2 regions of the Ureibacillus thermosphaericus genome follow, and region 1 is predicted to be linked to the other one. Evidence: a T-box and tRNA genes for the amino acid it is inferred to sense, from the RefSeq annotation. Region 1 holds a T-box; the other holds one or more tRNA genes.

Region 1 (7,902 bases):
CATTCCTTGTTCTTCAGCATATTCCTCTATTAATTCAATTGGGAATCCATACGTATCATATAAGCGGAACGCGTCTTCACCTGGTATTTCATTACGCCCTAATTTCTTTTCACGTTCAATTACTTCATTTAAAATTTCAAGGCCACCATCTAATGTTTCTAGGAAACGAATCTCTTCATTTTTCACAACTCGTTGAATAAATTCACTTTTCTCACTTACTTCTGGATAGAAGTCTTTCATAATTTCTCCAACTGTTGGAACGAGTTCAAACATAAATGGTTTTTCAATACCGATTTGTTTTGCATATCTTACAGCACGACGTAATAAACGGCGAATTACGTAACCGCGTCCTTCATTTGATGGAAGCGCTCCATCACCGATGGCAAATGCCACTGTTCGAATATGGTCCGCAATTACTTTAAACGGTGTGTTGATATCTTCTTTATTGTTGAAAATTTCTTTCAAATCAATTTCACCAGGTCGTTTGTAACGACGGTTTGCAAACTCTTCAATTTTTTCAATGATTGGCATAAATAAATCTGTATCAAAGTTTGTTGGTACATTTTGCACAACGGAAGCCATCCGCTCAAGACCCATACCTGTGTCGATGTTTTGTTTTGGTAGCGGCGTATATGTGCCATCTGGATTGTGGTTAAATTGAGAGAACACTAAGTTCCAAACTTCTAAGTAACGTTCATTTTCGCCACCTGGGAATAATTCTGGATCGTTTGGATCATTTCCATATTCTGGGCCGCGATCATAGAAAATTTCTGAGTTTGGACCGGATGGACCTTCCCCAATATCCCAGAAGTTTCCTTCAATGCGAACGATACGTTCTTCTGGTAAGCCAATTTCATTTTTCCAAATGTTATAAGCTTCTTCATCTTCTGGATGGATTGTTACTGAAAGCAGTTCTGGGTCAAATCCCATCCATTTTGGATCTGTTAAAAACTCCCAAGCATAATGAATTGCTTCTCGCTTAAAGTAGTCACCAATAGAGAAGTTACCTAACATTTCGAAAAATGTATGGTGGCGAGCCGTTTTCCCTACGTTTTCTATATCGTTTGTACGAATGGATTTCTGAGCATTTGTAATACGTGGATTTTCAGGAATTTCACGACCATCAAAATATCTTTTTAAAGTCGCTACCCCAGAGTTAATCCAAAGTAAAGACGGGTCATTCACTGGAATTAATGAAGCTGATGGTTCAACTGCATGGCCTTTTTCAATAAAAAAATCTAAAAATTTGCGACGAATGTCTGCTGCTTTCATTCAATATTACCTCCTACTAATATTTTTGAAATTAAAAAAAAGCCTTCATCCCAATAAGGGACGAAGACATTAAATTTCGCGGTACCACCCTCGTTACAGTTTCATTTCATATCGTACACCTAAATACTCGTTTAACCGTTTCATTTTGAAACTGTCACTCTAGCCACTGTAACGTAAGTGAACGGCAGGTTTTAACTGCACTCTGGAGTAGCTTTCCGCAATTGCCACTAGTGAAGATTCTTTCAGCCTACGGAATCTCTCTCTTTCCACTGGACAAAAACGTACTCTCTCCATCATCGTATTGAAGTATAAGCTGTTTATGATACATAGTACGAATTGAAATATTCTCACTAAATTATAAAAAAACGATAATTTCATGTCAATTAAAAATACCTTCTTTGTAAATTACTTCTTAACATGGATGGTAGGACATATACTTTCCAAAAAAGTATAGATGGGAGAGCAGATATGGAAACTATTTCGATGGAATTTTACACTGCACTAATGTCTATTATTTTTATCGATCTTGTTCTTGCTGGCGATAATGCATTATTGATTGGAATGGTTGCAAAAAATCTGCCATCGAAACAACAAAAAAAGGTTATTATCATTGGAACGCTAGCTGCCATTTTTATGCGCATTATCTTTACACTGCTTGCAGTGAAATTGTTAGAAATTGATGGATTACTATTTATTGGCGGCGTATTGTTAGTATATATAGCGATAAAACTGCTAGTGACTGAAGAAAATACCGATATACGCGTATCAAAGAAATCCTTTTGGGGTGCAGCTTGGACAATCATGTTAGCAGATTTTTTAATGGGCATTGATAATATTATTGCGGTTGCAGGAGCAGCTTATGGAAATATGCTACTAGTCATCTTTGGTCTCCTTATCTCTATTCCCATAATTGTTTGGGGAAGTACAATTGTCATTCGCATTATCGAAAAATTTCCTATTTTCATCTATTTAGGTGCTGGTGTCCTTGCATGGACTGCATCAAAAATGATTATTCAAGATGCTTATGTTCAGCCTTATTTAACAAATCCGTTACCTATAATCTTGTTCCAATTATTATTAATATTCATCGTTATTGCAATTGGTTTTATTCTGCGTAATAGAAATAAAACACATATAAGTACAAATTGAATATTGATTAACAAATTGAAATAGAATGGAAATAAAAGCTTTTGGGAGGTAAAATATGCAGCTTCTCTTTGAAGATGGTTTATTGCTATCAACAATTGAAATTTGCTATAAAGGGAAAAGTAAATTGTTAAGCCGAGTTGCAATCGATTCAGGTGCCTCCCATTCCTTTATCAATATTGATTCAGTACAAGAGATAGGTATCTATTTTGAAAACGGAGATTCGCTAGTTCGTCATTATGGAATCGGTGGCGTAGAATATAGTTTTATGAAAAAATTGGATTATGTAAAAATTGGCGAAAAGACGTTTCCTAATGTTCATATTGATTTTGGCACATTGCAAGGATTTAATATTCAAGGTTTGATTGGACTTGATATATTAAAATCCGGTGAATTTGTTTTAGATTTGAAACACTTAAAATTACTAACTCACTGAAAATGTAGGAAAAAATAGCCTGTTATACGAGCGAACTAGGATCCTAACTTCACTAGTCCGCTCATTCTGTTGGCAATCTCTGTTTTATATAAAAGATAATAGATTTTTACATTATGAATATCTCGAAATAATTTGTTGAAGCTTAGATTCAATATGGTACATATCCGCTTCTGTAAATGTAACGCGCACGTGGCTTTCATCCACATCCAACATTTCAGCAAACAATCCACCAAGTCCCCTTGCTCTTCTGTCCACTTCCAATAATAATTCCACGTAGCCTTCCTCTTGGGAAAGAAAAGCAATCTCTAGTTCATCTAATCGACCTCGAAACGGCCCTGTTACTGGAACAAATTCAAATTCTTGAATAAAAGGATAGTTTTTTCGGTATCGGAATGATACTTGTTCATTTTCCGCTTTTCGTAAACGAAAACCTAAATGTTGTAAAGCATTTAACACATGAGAAGCCAATCTTGATGGACGAACTTCTATAAAGTCTTTATCTGTTGAATCCACACCGCTTTGAATGTCTAATTCCGTTTTCACCCATACTCTAGAATTTCCTATCGTTACAGGTGTGTCTACTGGCAGCACGAAAGAAAACGGGATGATTTTTGTTTCATTTGCTTGAATCATAAAAGGATCACTAATTTTGAATTTATGGAATGCAAATGGAACCGAAACTTTTCGATCATCGACTTCTTTTATATAAGTCGTATATAAAGTGAAATAAATCGTATTGATTTGTTGAGCAACATTTCCTCCATATACTTCTACTTCACCGCGCACCGTTTCACCAGCACTGTAGGAAGACTTCTCCAACTGAGTATCCACTTTTGCTGAACCAATACCAAAAGATGCTAGCATTTTGTTAAAAAATGACATAGTTTACTCTCCTTCATTTAAGAAATTTCCCCATTATTACGATTCTATTTTCGATAAAGTTTCAGTGAAGTATTTTCTGACATAGATTTACAGCATATAACGATTGATTTATTGAATCGTTTCTTACGAATCAGCGAATTTACTAAGATAATAAAAAAACTACATAACATGTAAATACACTTGCAAAGGGAGATATTGTGTGGTAAAGTACATTACGTGAAACAAATGACTAATTTTCTCATTTGGTCATAATTTATTAAAGTGAGGTGAATGTATTGAGCGTTGACAGAAAACAATTAATACTCGAAGCTGCAAAAAAATCCTTTTCTTTATTTGGATACAAAGCAACCACGATGGATCAAATCGCGAAACTTGCCAATGTGGGAAAAGGTACAATTTATACATTCTTTAAAAATAAGGAAGAACTATTTGATGAAATTATTACATCTCTTATTAAAGATATGAAAACTGAAGCAGAAAAAGCCATTAATCCTAATAGTAGCTTCGATGAAAATATTAATCGTGTATTATTAAGACTTCTAGAATTTCGACAGTCTCATCAGCTCACAATCAAACTTTTTCAAGAAGAAAGAGAACTGGGAACACAAGCAGTAGCAGAAGTAATACAGCGTGTTGAACAAGCAGTCATTCACTACATGAAGGGAATTATACAAGAAGCAATTGACCGTGGTGAAATTAAAGAGTGCAATCCTGAAATCACAGCATTTGTTATGTTAAAAATGTATGTTGCTTTAATATTTGATTGGGAAAAGCAGCATCCAGCTATTGATAAAGAAGAAATATCTAATTTATTTAAATTATATTTCATTGATGGATTGGCTAAATAACTTTAAGGTTTTAAGGGTCTCAATGTATTAGAGTACCCTATATATATTACGCAAGAATGACCAAATGAACAAAATAGTCATTACTTCCAGGAGGTAACAAAATGAAAAAATCGTCATTTATGGCGGAACTAAAATTTCTTCTTTCAAACCGGAAAATTCTCATATCGGTTTTAGCAGTTGCGCTTGTTCCTGTACTGTATACAGGAATGTTTATTTGGGCATTTTGGGACCCATATGCGCACTTAGAAGACTTGCCAGTTGCCATTGTCAATGAAGATTCCGGTGCTGAATTTGAAGGAAAAACGTTGGAAATCGGGAAAGAACTTGCTGAAAAACTCAATGACAGTGAACAGTTTAATTTCAAAGTAGTTTCAAAGGAAGAAGGTTATAAAGGTTTAGAGAATCGAGATTTTTATTTGCTAGTGGAAATACCAGAAAATTTTTCTAAAAATGCAACAACGATTCTAGATGATGAACCGAAAAAATTGGAACTAAAATATGTTCCGAATGAAAGTACAAACTTCCTTTCAGCTCAAATTGGAGAAACTGCCATGAGAGAAATCAAAGCGGAAATCTCCAAAAATATCATTTCAACTTATTCCGAAACCATGTTTGATTCCATTTCAAAGTTAGCAGATGGAATTAGCCAAGCAAGCGATGGAGCAAGCCAATTAAAAGATGGTGTAGCTGATTTAAATGATGGTTCAAAAACATTGAGTGACAATCTTGCAACATTGGCTTCAAAAATGATTGAATTCAAAGAAGGCGTAAACCGTGCAAGTGATGGTTCAAGCTCGATTGCTGCTGGCTCTAGTCAATTGAAAGATGGTCTTCGTCAAGTGAACGAAAATCTTCCATCCCTTGTCGAAGGAACATCTCAAGTAGAAGATGGCCTAAAACAAATGAAAGATCAACTTCCAGCTCAAGTTGCTACAGGAATTTCTGAAAATCTTAAAAATAGTGTTGAGAATATTAGTAATGGAATCGATCAATTAGAAACTCAATTATCTGCAGAACTTTCAACACAACTGACAGCTGGAATTGTCAATCAACTATCAAGCCAACTTGCAGTACAATCCATATGTAACCGTCAAGTAGAATTAAACAATTTTCCACAAATAATTTTAAACAGTTTTCTACAATTAAGATTCAACAGTTTGCTAAATTAAAATAATACCTTTCTGTATTTCATACGAATGCTATCCGTTTCGTTATCGAAAGTGATAATTTCACTCCTATGTAATAAACGGTCAAGTATAGCTGTTGTTAAAGTAGGATCACCAAGAAATTTTCCCCATTCATTTGGCCCTTTATTAGAGGTTAGAATGAATGCTGCTTTATCATATAAATCATAGATAAACTGGAAAAATAGATTGGCTTCCTGAGTCTCGTAAGTCATGTACATGACATCATCAATAATAATTAAATCCGAAGCTATAATACGTTTGTAGCGTATTTTAGATTTATTGATATATTCTTTTGTTTTTAAAATATACATAAGCTGATTCATGGAGACAAAGGATACTTTGTATCCTCTCTCCACAGCGTGTATTCCTAATGCAACGGATAAATGTGTTTTTCCTGCTCCTGTTGGTCCCATCAAAATTAAAGTAAAAAATTCTTCAATCCAATTCAGTTCTTTTAATACATTTAGTTGTTTTTCACCAAGAGCTGTTTGTTCCTTCAAATCATAGGTATCAAACGTCAATATTTCTGGGAACTCTGCCCATTTCATTAATCTCTCATTATTTTTCTGCTCTCTACATCGCATCTCATAGCTTAAGATTTCATAAACCAGTTCATGATATGTCCAATTCTTTGCTTCAGCTTCACGGAGTAAATTCGGTAATTCTTTAGCCGTCTCAGCGAGGCGCAAGGTACGACATTTATCTTGTAAAATTTCATAGGGATGATGATTCATTCATTTTCACCTCCAGATAAGACTTTTAAATAAATGTCTTCGGATCGTTCTGGTGCTGATAAATCTTTATACTTCTCATTCAATTCAACGATTTTAGGTGAACTTTTTTGATATTGTACAGATAATGCATGTGCAATATCCCGAAAATCATTTGCACTGGTCATTCCAAGTTTCTTCATTTCAGATAAAGCTTCCTCACAATGATTTGGGTAAATTCTGATGGCTTGTTGTAGTACTTTGAGTTGATCCACTAAATGACGTGGATATCGTTCTTTCAATTTGTGTATTAACCATTGAATATTCTCTTTATCTATGAATGTTTCTTGAATTTGATGAATTAAAAGATCTCGTTTACTTGTGCTATGTTCCCGATGGGAGGGATCTGTAATAATCAATCCTTTTCCTTAGGATATTCGGTGCTTTGCTAACTCCATCCCAGTTTCTTTCAGTCGAATAATTAACCAACCATCCTCTTCTTGTAAATAAGCAAGATTTGGGGCATCTGCTCTATATGTTCCTTTAGGAACGCTATATCGATTTCCTTCATAACGAATAACATTGTCCTTATGGATATTTCTTGTTATACTTGGAGTTGAAACATTTGCGAAAATGTAAGTACCAGAGACTTTCTTTAAGTGTTGCTTTTCCAGGGCGTGCACTTCAGAAGGTCTCTTTTTCGTATTATGATGAACTTTATAGTTTCCTGTTCTTTTCAACCAAGCGTGGCACGATTGATTCCAATCTGAAAGATGATCGAATACTCGATTTTTGCTAAAATTATTTTTTACAAATTTCACAACCTGTTCAATTTTACCTTTTGATTCCGGATCACTCTTTCTACATAAATAAACATTAAATTTACGGGTATGATGATATTTAGTAAATTCAGCTGTAAGAATTAAATCACCTGCATTTTCACTAACTGCTAATAACGCATCTTGGTCATAGACCATTTCTTCTGGCATTCCTCCAAAGTATTCAAATGCATTTTCATGCATTCGAATCATATCGGAAGTACGAAAAGGTCGATCGAGCCATTCTACATATTTATATCTTGAATGTGATAAAACAAATGCGATAAAATACAACTTTTTATTCTCACCTTGTCTGTTTTTGACGGTAGTTTGTCCAAAATCCACTTGAGCCTGTTTTCCCATTGGTAATTCTGGAACTACACTATATGTCCTCTGAACCTTTACCTTTGGAATCCGATAGTAATCCCTCATTTCGTTTAAATAATTTCGTACAGTGTTCTCAGCGACTTCCCTGAAACCTAACTTTTCTTCCAACCAATCATAAACTTGTGCAGCAGTTAAATCAGGATGTTCCTTCAACCACCCTAGAATTTGATCATGATAAGGGTCTAGTTTCTTTTCTCTTGTACGTAATGTACTTAA
Region 2 (7,902 bases), 1.6 Mb from region 1:
CCCCAAGATGATAATAGACTCCCGCCAAATTGATGAAGGCTTCGTTTGATGGCTGAATCGAAATGGACTTCTGTAATGCCTCTTCCGCTTCCTTCCAACGTCCCTGTTTAATTCAAATTTCTTCCAAAATATTATAAGGAAAATAGGAAGCAGGATTCATCCCAACCGCTTCTTTAATCAATTCAAGGGCCCGGTTGACATCCTCTTTCTCATAAAGGTACATCCAGGCCAGATTGTTCAAGGATTGTACGTTTTTCGATTCATCCACTGCTTTCAAAAACAGTTCCATTGCCTTCTCATATTCGTTTTGTTCATACAGTTCAATTGCTCTCTGATTCGTATCCAACTAACAATACACCCCATAAATTAGATTTGATGAAATAATCATGATTGTGAATTCATAACAATAACTGTATTCTCCATATTTAAAAGGGTTACGTGTGGAAAAACGTAACCCATTTCTATACTATATTATATTATTTTACTTCTGCTCCTTCAAAAAGCATAGTACCTTTTTCTTTTAAGTTTGTATGGAAGGAGAAGGCTTTTTCAAGGATGTGTGGTGTTTGTCCACCCACTTTTTCTTTTGCTTCTTCAAAGTATGCACGTAATTGTGATCTGTACATAGGATGTGCAATTTCGATAATTTTTTCTGCTCTCTTCACTGGTGGAAGTCCGCGAAGATCTGCATATCCTTGTTCAGTAATAATTACGTCTACATCGTGCTCTGTATGGTCAACATGCGATACGAATGGTACGATTGCTGAAATTGCTCCACCTTTTGCTAATGAAGGCGTTACGAAGATAGTAATGCGAGCATTACGTGCAAAGTCACCAGATCCACCAATACCGTTCATGATATTAGTACCGCTTACGTGTGTTGAGTTTACGTTACCGTAAATGTCAACTTCTAAAGCTGTGTTAAATGAAATAACTCCTAATCGGCGAATAACTTCTGGGTTATTTGAAATTTCTTGAGGTCTGAACATGATTTTGCCTTTGTATTTTTCCAAGTCTTCCGCTAATGAATCAACGCGTTTCTTAGAAAGCGAGAACGCAGTACCAGATGCGAATTTAACAATCCCTGCATCAATTAAGTCAAAGATTCCATCTTGTAATACTTCAGAGTGAACTTCTACATCTCTGAATTGAGCATCTTTCATATTTTTAAGAACTGCGTTAGCAACAGAACCTACTCCAGATTGTAGCGGAGCTAAAGAAATTGGTAATCTTCCCTCTTCTACTTCTTTATTTAAGAAGTCGATTAAGTGGTCTGCAATTGCTTGTGTTTCTTCATTTGGCTCAAATAAAGGAGAAGGAATATCAGGTTGTTCAGATAAAATAACACCTTTTACTTTTGCAGGATCAACTTTGATTCCAATTTCACCAATGCGGTCAGAAACGTTGTAAATTGGGATTTCTCGACGTTCACCTTGTTCTTTTTGTACATAAATATCGTGAAGACCTTCATATGCTCTAGGTGCAGTTAAGTTTACTTCGATGATAACGTTTTCAGCTTTCTCAACAAAAATTGGAGAGTTACCTACAGAACCAGTTGGGATAATTAAGCCATCTTCAGTGATTGCTGCCGCTTCAATAATCGCATAATCAATTTTTCCTAAAGTACCTTTTCTTACTTCTTCAGCCGTATGAGACAAATGTTGATCGATATAGTACATTTCGCCACTATTGATTTTTTTACGCATTACCGCGTTTCCTTGATATGGAACACGTAAATTAATGATTCCTGCTTCAGCCATAGCTTGGTCAGCAGCTGGTCCAAGTGAAGCGCCAGTATAAACATTGACTTTAAAGTTTTCTTTTTTGCCACGTTCTGAAAGCGCTCTTGGGAACTCTTTTGGCTCACCGAAAAGTGTGAAACCACTCATACCAAGGTTCATTCCATCTTCAATCCAAGAAGCTGCTTCCTCAGCAGATACTATTTTGTCTAAGAAAGCTTTGTGTCGAATAACTTGGCTTAAATCCTTTTCCATTACATGTCACCTCGTATTAATTATAATTTAGTATTAAATATATGAAGAATTTTTAAATAAAACACAATTTTTCGAATACGAAGCCTAAAAAAGTGTATATTTTTTCACTTACCTTTAAATTTTATTGTAAATATGAACCATATATTCGTCTAATAAAAGATTTCTATGATTATAATAGAAAAAAACTATCATTATATAGAAATAATTGCTTTTTCAAACTTTTCTCAAAGGATTGATAACTTTATAAAAATAGGTATAATATTGATTAATCGGGGCATTAGCACAGTTGGGAGTGCGCTACGCTGGCAGCGTAGAGGTCACCGGTTCGAGCCCGGTATGCTCCATTTTAAAAGAACCGCTAATCATTCCGCGGTTCTTTTTATTTTATATTAAAAAACAATTTTTTAACTGTTCGATGCAATTTTTTCTGCTTATCGAAAATTAACATATTCCTTTTTATAGTTATAGATGATATAATTTTATATCTCCATCTTCAATTGTTCTTTATGACCATATTCTCATTCCATATTCCCTCAAACATGCAAAAAAGCAGGTATTGCCGGCTTCCATGCTAGTTTAAAATAGAAAAATTCTTCTTATGCATAAATATTCATATTATTAACCATTAAGATATGGAAGAATCATCCCTAAATGGTTCATTTTCCTTGTAATAAACGCAACTTTTCATTTAATTTTTTATACACTACTTGTAACTCCCTTTCCGTGCTTGCTTCCACCGCTTCATCTAATAAAAACCACTTGATATCGCTGTTTTCATCTGGTTTAATATGCAATAATTCGTGTTCATTTGCTTCCAGTAAGAAAGTAGCATTGAGATGCAAATGAGTCGCCACATGTCTACCTTTTTTTTCATGGGCTGCGACACCTAAAATTTCGATTGAAAATATATCTTTCAATACAGGGGTTACTTGTTTTAAACCCGTTTCTTCCTTCGCCTCTTTCATAGCTACTCCTAATAAGTCGGCATTTCCATCGGCATGCCCCCCTACCCATGACCATGATTGATAAATATTATGGTAGACCATTAACACTTTTGTACGGTCTTTATTCACAAGCCAAGCAGATGCAGTAAAATGGGCAAATTCATTATCACGTGTCAATAAGTTATCAAAAGTATCCATATAACGTAAGATAAGTTCTTGATCCTTTGCCTCTTGTGCGTTATATGGCGTATAGTTTTTTATTTGTTGTCGTAAATCCATGATTGCTACCTCGATTCTTCTTTATTTTCATTAATGGTTTGATTAGTGCAACATGTTAACAAAATAGGCGTCTTTTTCATATCAAGACGCCATGATTTATCCAGATTTTAATACTCTGTTTCGAAAATAGAATATTGGCCTTTTCCCTTTTCTTTTGCTGTATATAAAGCCACATCCGCTTTTTTATAAAGCAAATACTTATTATCCCCATCGTCAGGATAAAAAGAAATGCCAATACTTGCAGAAACCCCAAGATTATCAATGTCTGTATTTTGTTTAACAAGTTGATTAATTTCCGTAATGATTTTCTGTGCCAATTCTTTCGCTTCTTCGGTCGTTGTTGAATTCAGAACAACAATAAATTCATCTCCACCATAACGATAAGCCTCCCCATTTTTCGGGATGAGGGTGCGAATAATTTGAGCCACCTTTTTTAACAGCACATCTCCTGATTGATGTCCTAACACATCATTAACTTCCTTAAAATGATCTAAATCAATCATGAAAAAGGCTGTTTTCTTCCCTTTTTTTGTTTTGATTGCCGTTATAAATTCATCAAATGCAGAGCGGTTCGCAAGTCCCGTTAAGCGGTCATGGTAAGCTAAATACATTGGTCTTGCAATCACAAAAGATAGTACTAGTACGAAGCTAAAAATAATGATTAATTGAATGACAAACATTTTTTTTATTTGATGCAGATTGGCATTCCATAGTTTTTCATCATAGATGATTTCAATTACTTTGTTTTGAGCAAAGTCTCGATCAAATTCTGATTCATAAAACATGTAACGGAAAGTAGCAGGTGTACCATTCCAATAATAATCTATTTCTGTCGGTTGTTTCGATGATAACGTTCTGTCAAAGGCTTCCTTTTCTTTTTTCGTTAAGCGCCTTTCATTAGTAGATTTGCCAAGCGTTAATCCTCCAATGTTCAAAATATGAATGTCATAAATAAATGGATATAATTCTTTTAATTCTTGGATGTGATTAAAAAAGTTAAACGCCTTGAAAATATTATTTTCATTTAAAGAGTAGCTCAATTCAATCACATACTTTTTATCTGGTGTCGCCATGTAACTATACTTCTTTATTTCCCCTGTTTGTTGCTCTATATCTAACGCATCATGATAAAACTCTCCAGTCGCTCTTCTTTCATTTAATAGGGTGGTTAGTTTTTTACAACATTTTGTAAAATCTAGACCAATATCTTGTTCAAAACTACTATGAGTAATCACATTTTCTGTGTTGATTATGTATATATGCATCCCTAATGCTTGATTCAAGCCTTGGAAATCCCATTCATCAAAGTTTGGATTTTCATTATACTTCTCTATTAACATCTTCGTATATTCTTTCATTTTTTCAGCGCTGTTATCATCTAGTAGTAGAATCGCCTTTTCATAGGATTTTAAAGAATCTTTGATTGTGTCTTCTATCCTTTTAAATACGAATTCATTTTCCGTCTCCGTTTGTTTCTTCAACTGAAAAAAAGAAACGATTGCTAGAAAAGTGCAACTCATAATCGCTAATATTACGATACTTACTATTAATTTGACCCTTAAATTATATTTCATCTAACCACCTATATTTCATAGTTGAAAAGTATTTTCATGACACAAAGATAGAAGGCAAAATGGTGACACCCTAAAGAATGCCTCATATTGCCTATCATAACAACTTGTATTAAAGAAATATCCCACCAATTATAAGTCCCATCATCACAACAAAAGCAGGATGAATTTTTAATTTTTCAAGAGCAATGTATGCACCTACGATGAGTATAATCGTATAAATTATTCCAATTGTATCATAAGACGTTCTCAAAAAATCAAAGGTCAATTCTGCAAGCAATACAACAACTGCCGGTAAAACGAAACTAGACAATCTTTTGACTTTCGGGGATTGCCGATAACGATATAAAATGTTAAGTAAAATCAACATGGCAACTAATGAAGGCCCTACTGTTGCAAACAATGCTACAATCGCCCCCAAAACGCCCCCGACCTCATAGCCAATGTATCCTGCCATTTTAATCGCAATCTGTCCAGGCAATGAATTTCCTAACGCCAATACTTCGCTGAACTCTGATGTATTCATCCAACCATACTTATCAACAACTTCATATTCAATTAACGGAATGGAAGCAGGCCCCCCTCCATATCCTAAAATCCCTGGGTAGAAGAAGGCCAGAAATAATTGTATATAAATCATTCTATTCTCTCCTCTTTTTTGATTGGGAGAAGTAATGCAATCAAAAGCAATCCTGCAATGATGATGCCTGGATGAAGCTTCAGAATCAGCATTCCAACGATTGAAACGCACAAAATAATGCCTCCGACTTTCCACCCAAGAGACTTATGAGATTTTTTAAGAAAATCCCAAGTGAGTACTCCAAGCATTACGGCTACAATTGGAATAACTCCATTCGACATTCCTTTTACAAAATCAAAATCTTTAAATTGTTTGAGTGTGGCAAGGAAAAGAATCATTAATATAACCGATGGGAGAATAGCAGCGATTAAAGCATTGATTAAACCTAGCCATCCACCTACTCGATAGCCAATATATCCAGCCATTTTTGTAATAATGGGGCCAGGTAAAGTATTACCTATTGCTAACACATCCGCAAATTCTTCATCGGTCATCATTTGAAAGGTATCCACTACTTCTTTTTGAACAAGAGGGATAGTTGATGGCCCTCCACCAAATCCCAACATACCAGAACGGAAAAAGGCAATAAATATATCTCTCTGCCTTGCCATACTTTATCCCCCTTTATCGTAATGTAGGTAAAATTCTTATAGAATAGTATTTATATTATTTTTATATACTTTATATCTTTCTCTATATATTTTTACAAAATTTTCACATTTTGTGAATCAATTGTTATATTACGAACGAGAGGAATTGGAAAATTTTTTAATATCCAATGGCTATACCATCACCACGAGGATCTGCTCCTCCATACTTCACTCCCTTTTCATCGATATATATCGCTCCTGCGTGTCCCATCAAATCCGAAAACTCTTCTACCACTTCCACCTCATGCCCAAATCGTTCCAACTCCTTTTGCACATTTTTTGGAATACGGCTTTCCACTTTTAATGTATTAGTGGTTGCTCCCCAAGTCCTGCCATATAAAAATCGCGGAGCTTCGATAGCTTCCTGTACATTCATACCGTAATCGATAATGCGTGTTGCAAGGAGCGTTTGCGTTTGTGGCTGACCTTCTCCCCCCATAGTTCCGTAAATTAAGACTGGGCGATTATCCTTCATCAGCATGGCAGAATTGAGCGTATGGAAGGAGCGTTTTCTCGGTTGCAAGGAATTCACGTGTTTGTCATCTAAAGAGAAGAAGCTGCCTCGATTTTGCAATAATACCCCTGTTCCTTTTGGAATAAAAGCGGAACCAAATTCATGATAAATGCTTTGAATGCAGGAAACAGCATTTCCTTTTTCATCCACCACCGCAAACCAAACCGTATCCCCCTTTGGATCCATGGCAGGTAATGCCGTCGCATGGCAACTTTCTTTTATCTTTTCAGCAAAGCCAACTCCTCGCTCTTTACTGAGCAATTCGTTCAGCGGAATATGGTTGTATGTTGGATCAGTTAAATACTTGTCACGGTCTCGGAAGGCATGTTTGATGGCTTCTGCTAATAGGTGATAATGCTGTGCAGAGCCTTCTTCAATCTCCGCTAAATTCAATTGATTTAAAATATTCAATATGGATAAAGACGCCAATCCTTGTGTATTTGGAGGAAGATTATAAGCCACAAAGTTACGATAAGGCACTGAAATGGGCTCCACTAAATCGCTCGTATGTTTTTGGAAATCCTCTTTTGTCAAAATGCCTCCGTGTTTCTGCAAGTCTTCCACCATACGTTCCGTCAATTCACTATCATAAAAATAGTCCGCGCCGTTTTGTGCAATGAGTTCCAATGTGTGTGCCAAATCTTCTTGAATGAAGATATCTCCCACTTTGTAAGGCTTACCATCCTTTAGAAAGATGCGAGAAAACTCTTCAAAACGATTTAATGCACGAAACGTTTGATCTTTTTCATCCAAATTTACTTTCGTCCATGTGTGTTGGCTTGGAGTCACAGGAAAGCCTTCCTTTGCATAGGCAATCGCTTGTTCAAGGAGCTTATGCCATGGCATGGTACTTCCCATTTCATCTTGTCCGTATTGATATGCTACATTCCATCCCCGAACTGCACCGGGTACCGTAATAGCCGCAAGTGGACCGCGCGCAGGAATTGTTTCGTATCCTTTGGAGCGATAAAATTCAATGCTTGCCCTTTCGCCGGAACGACCACTTCCATTAATCGCTGTGATTACCCCGTTGTTTGCGTTATAAATGAGCCAAAAGTTATCTCCACCAATGCCATTCATGTGAGGATAAACAACGGCAATGGTTGAAGCCATTGCAATAGCAGCTTCAATTGCATTCCCTCCCTCTTTTAACACAGAAAGGCCTGCCTGTGATGCTAAGTAGTGTGGCGACGTCACCATCCCTTTCATTGCCATTGTCGTTGCTCTATATTGAACCATTCTCCTTCCCCCCTGTATAATCCATCAATCAATCTACATAATCTTCATTTTATTCTGTAAATTGAAAATGTAAAGAGTTTACAGTTTTTTATTTTTGATTTCTTCAAAAGGAAGGAGATTTGCCAAAACTG

What was found. The T-box of region 1 lies ahead of alaS (alanine--tRNA ligase). A T-box ahead of a tRNA ligase gene usually reads a tRNA of that ligase, here a tRNA-Ala.
Region 2: it has a tRNA-Ala gene. The T-box ahead of alaS (alanine--tRNA ligase) is inferred to sense a tRNA for this amino acid. The anticodon was not compared.

Annotation. Positions count from the first base shown of each region.
Region 1 is NZ_AP018335.1:2,510,947-2,518,848, forward strand. It holds gene alaS (alanine--tRNA ligase) at 1-1,272, opposite strand, end outside; T-box leader at 1,326-1,578, opposite strand; gene UtA1_RS12080 (TerC family protein) at 1,741-2,421, shown strand; gene UtA1_RS12085 (aspartyl protease family protein) at 2,477-2,854, shown strand; gene UtA1_RS12090 (sporulation protein) at 2,966-3,736, opposite strand; gene UtA1_RS12095 (TetR/AcrR family transcriptional regulator) at 4,012-4,584, shown strand; gene UtA1_RS12100 (YhgE/Pip family protein) at 4,686-5,753, shown strand; gene istB (IS21-like element helper ATPase IstB) at 5,750-6,505, opposite strand; gene UtA1_RS17675 (hypothetical protein) at 6,502-6,900, opposite strand; gene istA (IS21 family transposase) at 6,910-7,902, opposite strand, start outside.
Region 2 is NZ_AP018335.1:953,313-961,214, reverse strand. It holds partial or broken gene UtA1_RS04675 (tetratricopeptide repeat protein) at 1-346, opposite strand, end outside; gene UtA1_RS04670 (succinate CoA transferase) at 477-1,994, opposite strand; tRNA gene UtA1_RS04665 (tRNA-Ala) at 2,266-2,338, shown strand; gene UtA1_RS04660 (NUDIX hydrolase) at 2,651-3,217, opposite strand; gene UtA1_RS04655 (GGDEF domain-containing protein) at 3,325-4,791, opposite strand; gene UtA1_RS04650 (chromate transporter) at 4,901-5,428, opposite strand; gene UtA1_RS04645 (chromate transporter) at 5,425-5,979, opposite strand; gene ggt (gamma-glutamyltransferase) at 6,137-7,771, opposite strand.